2 regions of the Stenotrophomonas sp. 99219_Sma genome follow, and region 2 is predicted to be linked to the other one. Evidence: predicted binding sites of a transcription regulator. Region 2 holds the regulator's gene; the other holds the start of a gene.

Region 1 (4,469 bases), 2.3 Mb from region 2:
GTGCTGGCAAAGCCCAGCGAGTTCGGCCAGGTGTGCTCGCGGTTGTACTTCAGGCCGCCGCCGCTGCCGGCGCGGTCGGTCACCTTGGCGTAGCTGCGGTTGCGGTACGCATCCAGGATCCTGCCGCTGTTGTTCGGATCCTCGTCGGCGATTTCCAGGATGGTCCAGGTGCTGGTGCCCGAGCCGCTGTACGGGTAGGCGGTGTGGCCCTTGATGGTGGCGTGCAGCGAGCAGCGTAGCTGGCTGGGGCTGCTGGTATTGACCTTGGAGTAGTAACCGGCCGGCACGCCCGGGTTGCCCGGGTCCGGATTGCCGCCGGTGCTGGCCACGGTGAAGGCGATGCGGCTGTCGGCGGCCGGGTGTGCGCCCTGCAGGTCGGTGATGCGCGCGGCGCGGATGTCGAAGCGGCAGGCTTCACCGGCCACCAGCGCGGTGTTGGTGGACAGCTTCACGCTGCGGCCGCTGGCCGGGTAGGTCAGCGGCACGCTGCCGGAGGTGCCGCAGCTCAGGGCGAAGGCGCCGCTGGCCAGGTTCACCGTCTCGCTGAACACCACTTCCAGGTCGGCGGCGGCCGGGAAGGTGCTGCTGCCCTGCGCCGGGGTGGTGGTGGAGACCGACGGCGGCGTGTTCGGGCCCGGGGTGCCACCCCCGCTGAAGGTCTGGCCGTTGTTGCAGCTGCCAAACGTCTGCTTGGCCGATTCGGCCCAGGTGAAGTGGGCGTACTGGCTGCCGCTGCCGGTCAGCTGCAGCGAGGTGCCCGGGGCCGTGCTGTTGGTCTCGGCCACCGGAATGTTCTGGCTGGTCATGCCGGCGGCAGGGCCACCGGAGGCGGTGATGGCGCCCTCGTAGCTGAGGAACTGGACCACCTTGCCGCTGGCATCGACCAGGGCGATGCCGTCGTTCGGGCCGTTCTGCAGGCCGTTGGTCGGGTAGCTGACCACGGCCAGGGTGGCGCTGCCGCAACCCGCGGCGGTGCCGGCCGGGACCGGATTGTTGGCGTAGACCGTGGCGGCCGAAGGATTGCTGCCGTTGTAGAGATAGAGGCGGTAGCCGGACAGGTCCTCGCCCGCGGTAGCGACCACTTCGATGGCTTCGCCGACGTCACCGGCGGCGGTGCTGTCGTCGTAGTGCAGTTCGTTGATGAAGACTTCGGCCTGGGCCGGCGCGGCGGCCAGCGCCAGCAGGCAGGCGGCGGCAAGCGGGGACAGCAATCGCATCGACTACTCCTTGTGATTGGGAATGCGCGGCCGAGCCTAAGGCCGATCCAGTGACACTTTGTCGTAAATGAACGTCAGATATCTGACAGTGGGACATCTATCACTAAATAGCACCCCTTGCCCCCTTGGCTTGCCGCACTGCATCCCTATACAGGCGTCCACGCAGGGAGGCAGGTTTCCCGGTCCCGAGAAAAATTTCGGGATCAGCCCTTGAAAGGTCTGTGGAGGTCTCCATCTCTGTCGTGCTCCCGACTTGTCGGGCTTTTTCACGCGCGTTGCTGGCACTCGTCTGGTGCGACTGCTAACATCGCCGGACTTTTTTAGACCAATCAATAACTTAAGAGGTCTCTCATGAGCATCAAGCCGCTGCACGACCGCGTTGTGGTCAAGCCGATCGAAGCCGACGAAATCTCCGCCGGTGGCATCGTCATTCCGGATTCGGCCAAGGAAAAGTCCACCAAGGGTGAAGTCGTGGCCGTCGGCCCGGGCAAGCCGCTGGACAACGGCAGCGTGCGCGCTCCGTCGCTGAAGGTCGGCGACAAGGTCATCTACGGCCAGTACGCCGGCAGCTCGTACAAGAGCGAAGGCGTCGAGTACAAGGTCCTGCGCGAAGACGACGTGCTCGCCGTCATCGGCTGAGCCTCGGCGCGACCTGCTTTTCTGTAAGACATCCCCTTTCGTCGCCGGGCCCGGCCCGGTGCAAACATCGAGGTAATCGCAATGGCTGCCAAGGATATTCGTTTCGGTGAAGACGCCCGTTCGCGCATGGTGCGCGGCGTCAACGTTCTCGCCAATGCCGTCAAGGCCACCCTGGGCCCGAAGGGCCGCAACGTCGTGCTGGAAAAGAGCTTCGGCGCGCCGACCATCACCAAGGACGGCGTGTCCGTCGCCAAGGAAATCGAACTGGCTGACAAGTTCGAGAACATGGGCGCGCAGATGGTGAAGGAAGTTGCTTCGCGCACCAACGACGACGCCGGCGACGGCACCACCACCGCCACCGTGCTGGCCCAGGCCCTGATCCGCGAAGGCGCCAAGGCCGTTGCCGCCGGCATGAACCCGATGGACCTCAAGCGTGGTATCGACAAGGCCGTCGTGGCCGCCGTTGCCGAGCTGAAGACCATCTCCAAGCCGACCGCCGACGACAAGGCGATTGCCCAGGTCGGTACCATCTCGGCCAACTCGGACGAGTCGATCGGCCAGATCATCGCTGACGCGATGAAGGAAGTCGGCAAGGAAGGCGTGATCACCGTTGAAGAAGGCTCGGGCCTGGACAACGAGCTGGACGTGGTCAAGGGCATGCAGTTCGACCGCGGCTACCTGTCCCCGTACTTCATCAACAACCAGCAGTCGCAGACCGCTGACCTGGATGACCCGTTCATCCTGTTGCACGACAAGAAGATCTCCAACGTCCGTGACCTGCTGCCGGTGCTGGAAGGCGTCGCCAAGGCCGGCAAGCCGCTGCTGATCGTTGCCGAAGAAGTTGAAGGCGAAGCGCTGGCGACCCTGGTGGTCAACACCATCCGTGGCATCGTCAAGGTCGTGGCCGTCAAGGCTCCGGGTTTCGGCGACCGTCGCAAGGCGATGCTGGAAGACATGGCCGTGCTGACCGGCGGCACCGTGATCTCCGAAGAAGTGGGCCTGTCGCTGGAAAAGGCCACCATCAAGGACCTGGGCCGCGCCAAGAAGGTGCAGGTCTCCAAGGAAAACACCACCATCATCGATGGCGTGGGTGACAAGGCTGCCGTCGACGCACGCGTCGGCCAGATCAAGACCCAGATCCAGGACACCTCCTCGGATTACGACCGCGAGAAGCTGCAGGAACGCGTGGCCAAGCTGGCCGGTGGCGTTGCCGTGATCAAGGTCGGTGCTTCGACCGAAATCGAAATGAAGGAAAAGAAGGATCGCGTCGACGACGCCCTGCACGCTACCCGTGCAGCCGTTGAAGAAGGCGTGGTCCCGGGCGGCGGCGTGGCCCTGGTCCGTGCGGTCACCGCACTGGCCGGCCTGAAGGGTGCCAACGAAGACCAGAACCACGGCATCCAGATCGCCCTGCGCGCGATGGAAGCCCCGCTGCGCGAAATCGTGGCCAACGCCGGTGAAGAACCGTCGGTCATCATCAACAAGGTCAAGGAAGGCACCGGCAGCTTCGGCTACAACGCCGCCACCGGCGAGTTCGGCGACATGCTGCAGTTCGGCATCCTGGACCCGACCAAGGTGACCCGTTCGGCGCTGCAGAACGCGGCCTCGATCGCTGGCCTGATGATCACCACCGAAGCCATGGTTGCCGAAGCTCCGAAGAAGGACGAGCCGGCCATGAGTGGCGCCGGTGGCATGGGCGGCATGGGTGGCATGGGCGGCATGGACTTCTAAGTCCCCACGTTCGCCCCGCAATGAAAAACCCCGCCGCAAGGCGGGGTTTTTTTGTGGCCGGCCGCAACGGCATCGCTTTTCGAGCGACTTATCCTGCGTCCTGCAGGGTGTGTGTGCCTGCTTCCTGCGGCGTCATCAGTGCTGCATGCAACCAGGTCATGAAAGCAGGTATCGCAGCGTTGGCCTCGCCGTCCGCACGCGTCACCGCGTAGTAGGCGAAGGCCTGTGGCCAGGGCTGGTCGATCACCACCTGCAGCCGGCCATTGGCGAGTTCTTCGGCCGCGTGGATGTCGCGCACCAGGGCGATGCCTTGCCCGGCCACCGCCGCGCGGATCAGCAACAGGTCGTCATCGAACGCAGGGCCGCGCTCCAGTCGTTCATCGACGGGCAGATCCAGTGCCTGGAACCACAGCCGCCAGTCGCTGCGGTCGGCGTCCTGCAGCAGCGGCAGCTGCAGGCAATCCTGTACCGAGCTGACCGTCGGTGCGCCGGCCAACAATGCTGGACTGGCCACCGGCAGCAGCACCGGCGCCAGAAGATGCTCGGCATGCAGCCCCGGGTAGCGGCCCAGTCCATGACGGATCGCGATGTCCACGCCGTCGCGGCGAAGGTTGACCAACGCCGCGCTCGAGTCCAGCTGCACGTCCACCTGCGGATGCAACGCACTGAACCCGCCCAGTCGCGGCGCCAACCACTGTGCGGCGAAGCTCGGTGCCGCGCTGATGCGTAGCGTGCACCGTGTTTCCCAGCGTTCGAGTGTCTGCAGGCTCTGTGCGATCTGATCGAAGGCCTGCAGCAGCTCCGGATACACGCGCGCGCCGGCTGCACTGAGCACCACGCCATGCCGGGTGCGGTCGAACAGGCTCACGCCCAGCCGCTCCT
Region 2 (4,469 bases):
CCTTCAGGCGCTGCAGGGCCAGCGGATCCTTGCGCAGGTCGATGCCCTGGTCCTTGTTGAACTCTTCAACCAGGTACTCGATGACGCGGTTGTCGAAGTCTTCGCCGCCCAGGAAGGTGTCGCCGTTGGTGGCCAGCACTTCGAACTGCTTCTCGCCGTCGACGTTGGCGATCTCGATCACCGAGACGTCGAAGGTGCCGCCGCCCAGGTCGTACACCACGATCTTGCGATCCTTGTTGTCACCCTTGTCCAGGCCATAGGCCAGCGCAGCCGCAGTCGGCTCGTTGATGATGCGCTTGACGTCCAGGCCCGCAATGCGGCCGGCGTCCTTGGTCGCCTGGCGCTGGCTGTCGTTGAAGTAGGCCGGCACGGTGATGACCGCTTCGGTGACCTTCTCACCGAGGAAGTCCTCGGCGGTCTTCTTCATCTTTTCCAGCACCTTGGCCGAGATTTCCTGCGGGGCCATCTTCTTGCCGTCGCTGGTCGACACCCAGGCGTCGCCATTGTCATGGGCCAGGATGCCGTACGGGACGTGCGCGATGTCCTTCTGCACTTCGGCGTCGGTGAACTTGCGGCCGATCAGGCGCTTCACCGCATAGAAGGTGTTCTTCGGGTTGGTCACGGCCTGGCGCTTGGCCGAGGCGCCGACCAGGACTTCGCCGTCCTTGGTGTAGGCGACGATCGACGGGGTGGTGCGATCGCCTTCCGAATTCTCGATGACGCGGGCCTTGCCGCCGTCCATGATCGCCACGCACGAGTTGGTGGTGCCGAGGTCGATACCAATGATCTTGCCCATGGGGGAGACTCCTGAGGATGCTTGTTGGGGTCAGTCCGGCCGCTCGGCCGGTGGATGAATACGATGTGGGGGAGGCTCGTGGAACATTCAAGCCACCTCCCGAACGCTGTGTTCAGCGCCTGGAAAACCTTGCCAGGCATGGCCTGGCACGACCGGGACCGGGCATGGCCCGGCCGATCAATCGGCGGCCACCACCACCAGCGCCGGCCGCAGCAGGCGCTCGTTGAGCAGGTAGCCCTTCTGGAACACGGTCACCACGCTGCCCGGGGCGGCGCCCGGGGTCGGCACCTGGCTGATCGCCTGGTGGTGTTCCGGGTTGAACGGCTGGCCGATCGGGTCCAGCAGGACCAGGCCGTTGTCGGCAGCGACCTTCAGCAGCTGCTTGTAGGTCAGCTCCAGGCCTTCGCGCAGCGGATGCGGGTCGTCGCCGGCGGCCTTCAGGCCGGCATCCAGGCTGTCGAATACCGGCAGCAGCTCGCCAAGCAGCTTCTCGTTGGCGAACTTGCGGGCCTGCTCAATGTCACGGGCAACACGCTTGCGCTGGTTCTCGAGGTCGGCGCGCTCACGCAGCGCATCGGCCTTGATCTGCTCGACTTCGGCGCGCAGGCGCTCCACTTCGTCGTTGACGCCGGCGGCGGCGGCCGCATCGGCGGCAGTCTGCTGGGATTCGATATCTGGATGTTCGTGGTTCATGTCTGGGTCCCTGGCGGTCAATCTCCGCCTCCACCCACCCTAGTGTGGGCGGGATGCTGCGTTTCAAGCGTCGGATGTTCCGGGAGTGCGCCCGGCCGGTGAAAAGGCCGCGCCGAGCACATCGGCAGTGGCCTGGACCAGCGGAATCATGCGGTCGTAGGCCATCCGCTTGGGGCCGATCACGCCCAGCACGCCCAGTACCTGGCCATTGGCGGTGTACGGGGCGGTGACCAGCGAGACCCCCTGCAGCGGCATCATCCCGGTCTCTTCGCCGATGAAGATGCGCACGCCTGGGGCCTGGATGGTCCGCTCCAGCAGCTGCAGGATCTCGCGCTTGCTGGAGAACAGCTCGAACAGTTCGCGGAGGCGCTCCAGGTCCGACAGGTCCTGCACCCCCATCAGGCGGGTCTGGCCGGCCACCAGCATGTCGTCGGCGGCCGGCTGCAGGGCCTGCTCGGCCAGTTCGATGCTGTGCGCCAGCAGCTGCTCCAGCTCGGAACGGGCATCGCGCAGCTCCAGCAGCAGGCGGGTGCGGATCTCGGCCATCGGCAGGCCGGCGAAATGCGCATTGAGGTAGTTGGCCACCTGCTCCAGCTGGCCCGGCGCGAACTCCTGCCGGGTCTCGATGACGCGGTTCTGCACCTCGTTGTCGGCAAACACCAGGATCGCCAGCACCCGGCGCCCGTCCAGCGCCACGAAATCGATCTGGCGGAAGGCGAACTGCTCGCGCCGTGGCGCGCTGACCACGCCGACGAAGTGACTCATCGCCGACAGCAGCTCCGAGGCGCTGCCGAGCAGGGCCTGGGTGCTGCCGCCGCTGGCCAGCTCCTGACGCAGACGGGCCAGCTCGCCCTCGCCCGGCGGCTGCATCTGCAGCAGGCTGTCGACGAACACCCGGTAGCCATGCGCGGTCGGGATGCGCCCGGCCGAGGTGTGCGGCGAGGCCAGCAGCCCCAGGTCTTCCAGGTCGCCGAGGATGTTGCGGATGGTGGCCGGGCTGACCTCCAGGCCGGCCACGCGCGCCAGCGTCTGCGAGCCGACCGGCTCACCGTCCTGGATGTAACGCGCGATCAGCGTGCGCAGCAGATGGCGCGCACGCGGGGCAAGCTGGTCGGGAGAACCGTGCATGGAATCAACCTGTGAGACACGGACACTAGATAATGGCGGCGCATCACCTTGGCAAGTCATTGGACCTCCCTCGCCCGCGTGCTAGCGTTGCGCGGCTGCTGATACCCCCTTACCCATGCTCAGACATCTTTCGATCAAGGATTTTGCCGTCGTCCGCGCCACCGAACTGGAGTTCGGGCCAGGCATGACCGTGGTTTCAGGCGAGACCGGCGCCGGCAAGTCGCTGATGGTCGACGCGCTGGGCTTCCTGTCCGGCCTGCGCGCCGACAGTGGCGTGGTCCGCCACGGCGCTGCGCGCGCCGAACTTTCCGCCGAATTCGCGCTGGACCAGCTGCAGGCCGCGCGCCAGTGGCTGGCCGACAACGAGCTGGACGACGAGGAACAGTGCCAGCTGCGCCGCGTGATCCGCGCCGATGGCGGTTCGCGGGCGTGGATCAATGGCCGCCCGGTGACCCTGGCCCAGCTGGGCGACCTGGCCTCGTTGCTGGTGGAGATCCATGGCCAGCACGAACAGCAGGCCCTGCTGACGCGCCCGTCGCAGCTGGCCCTGCTGGACGCTTATGCCGGCAACGAGAACGAGCGCCGCCAGGTGCGCCGCGCCGCCGCGGCCTGGCAGGCTCTGGTCGATGAATCGCTGGCGCTGTCGCAACAGGGCGACGTCAGTGACCGGATCGGCTTCCTGGAGCACCAGCTGCGCGAACTGGACCGCGAAGATCTGGAACCGGAGTCGATCGTCGCACTCGGTGCCAGCCACCGCCGCCAGGCCCACGCCAGCGCCCTGCTGAGCGCCTGCCAGGCGGCCAGCAACCAGCTCAATGGCGACGACGGCAGTTCCGCGCTGGACCTGCTGCAGCAGGTGCGCCACGAGCTGTCGCGCCTGATCGAACACGACCCGCGCCTGGGCGAGGTGGACGGCCTGATCGAGAACGCCTCGATCCAGCTGCACGAAGCCCTGTCGCTGCTGGACCGCGTGCATGACGACCTCGACGCCGACCCGGAGCAGTTCGAGGAGAACGAGCGTCGTCTCGGCCGCCTGCACGACCTGGCCCGCAAGCACCGCGTGCCGATGGACGAGCTGGGCGCGCAGCGCGAGCGCATGCATGCCGAAGTCGAACAGCTGCGCGGCGCCGACGAACGCCTGCAGCGCCTGGCCGGCGAAATCGACAAGGCCGCTGCGGCCTGGCGCGTACAGGCCGAGGTGCTGACCGCCAGCCGTCGCAGCGCCGCTGCCGAACTGTCGGCCACCACCACCGGCATCATCGCCGAGCTGGGCATGGGCGGTGGCCAGTTCCTGATCGAACTGGAGCCGCAGGACGCCGGCAAGCCCGACCCGCAGGGTGCCGAGCGCGTGGAATTCCTGGTGGCGGCCAACGCCGGCCAGCCACCGCGCGCCCTGCGCAAGGTGGCCTCCGGCGGTGAACTGTCGCGCATCTCGCTGGCCATCGAAGTGGCCGCGCTGGACCTGGATGCGGTACCGACCATGGTGTTCGACGAGGTCGACTCCGGCATCGGCGGCGCGGTGGCGGACATCGTCGGCCAGAAGCTGCGCGCCCTTGGCGAGAAGCGCCAGGTGCTGTGCGTGACCCACCTGCCGCAGGTCGCCTCCAAGGGCCATGCCCACTACCGGGTCAGCAAGGCCCCGGTGGAAGGCATGACCCAGAGCGCAGTGGAAAAGCTGGACAGCAAGGCGCGCGAGGAAGAACTGGCGCGCATGCTCGGCGGCGTGGAAGTGAGCAAGGAAGCGCGTGCCGCCGCACGCAAGCTGCTGCAGGTCTGAGGCCTGTTCGCGGTTATCCACGCATGGCGTGGATCTACAACGCGCGAGGTAGTGCCGGCCGCTGGCCGGCAACCC

Evidence for each region. Region 2 encodes HrcA, which represses chaperone genes, less so after heat shock. Its sites were predicted from a motif close to TTNGCACTCNNNNNNNNNGAGTGCNAA; they were not measured.
Region 1: a site for HrcA is predicted at 1,496-1,522, ahead of ACZK13_RS18860 (co-chaperone GroES). Genes of this name have one in related genera too.

Annotation. Positions count from the first base shown of each region.
Region 1 is NZ_CM151117.1:4,137,472-4,141,940, reverse strand. It holds gene ACZK13_RS18865 (endonuclease) at 1-1,217, opposite strand, end outside; gene ACZK13_RS18860 (co-chaperone GroES) at 1,569-1,856, shown strand; gene groL (chaperonin GroEL) at 1,938-3,587, shown strand; gene ACZK13_RS18850 (LysR substrate-binding domain-containing protein) at 3,676-4,469, opposite strand, start outside.
Region 2 is NZ_CM151117.1:1,782,282-1,786,750, reverse strand. It holds gene dnaK (molecular chaperone DnaK) at 1-796, opposite strand, end outside; gene grpE (nucleotide exchange factor GrpE) at 974-1,489, opposite strand; gene hrcA (heat-inducible transcriptional repressor HrcA) at 1,553-2,617, opposite strand; gene recN (DNA repair protein RecN) at 2,733-4,394, shown strand.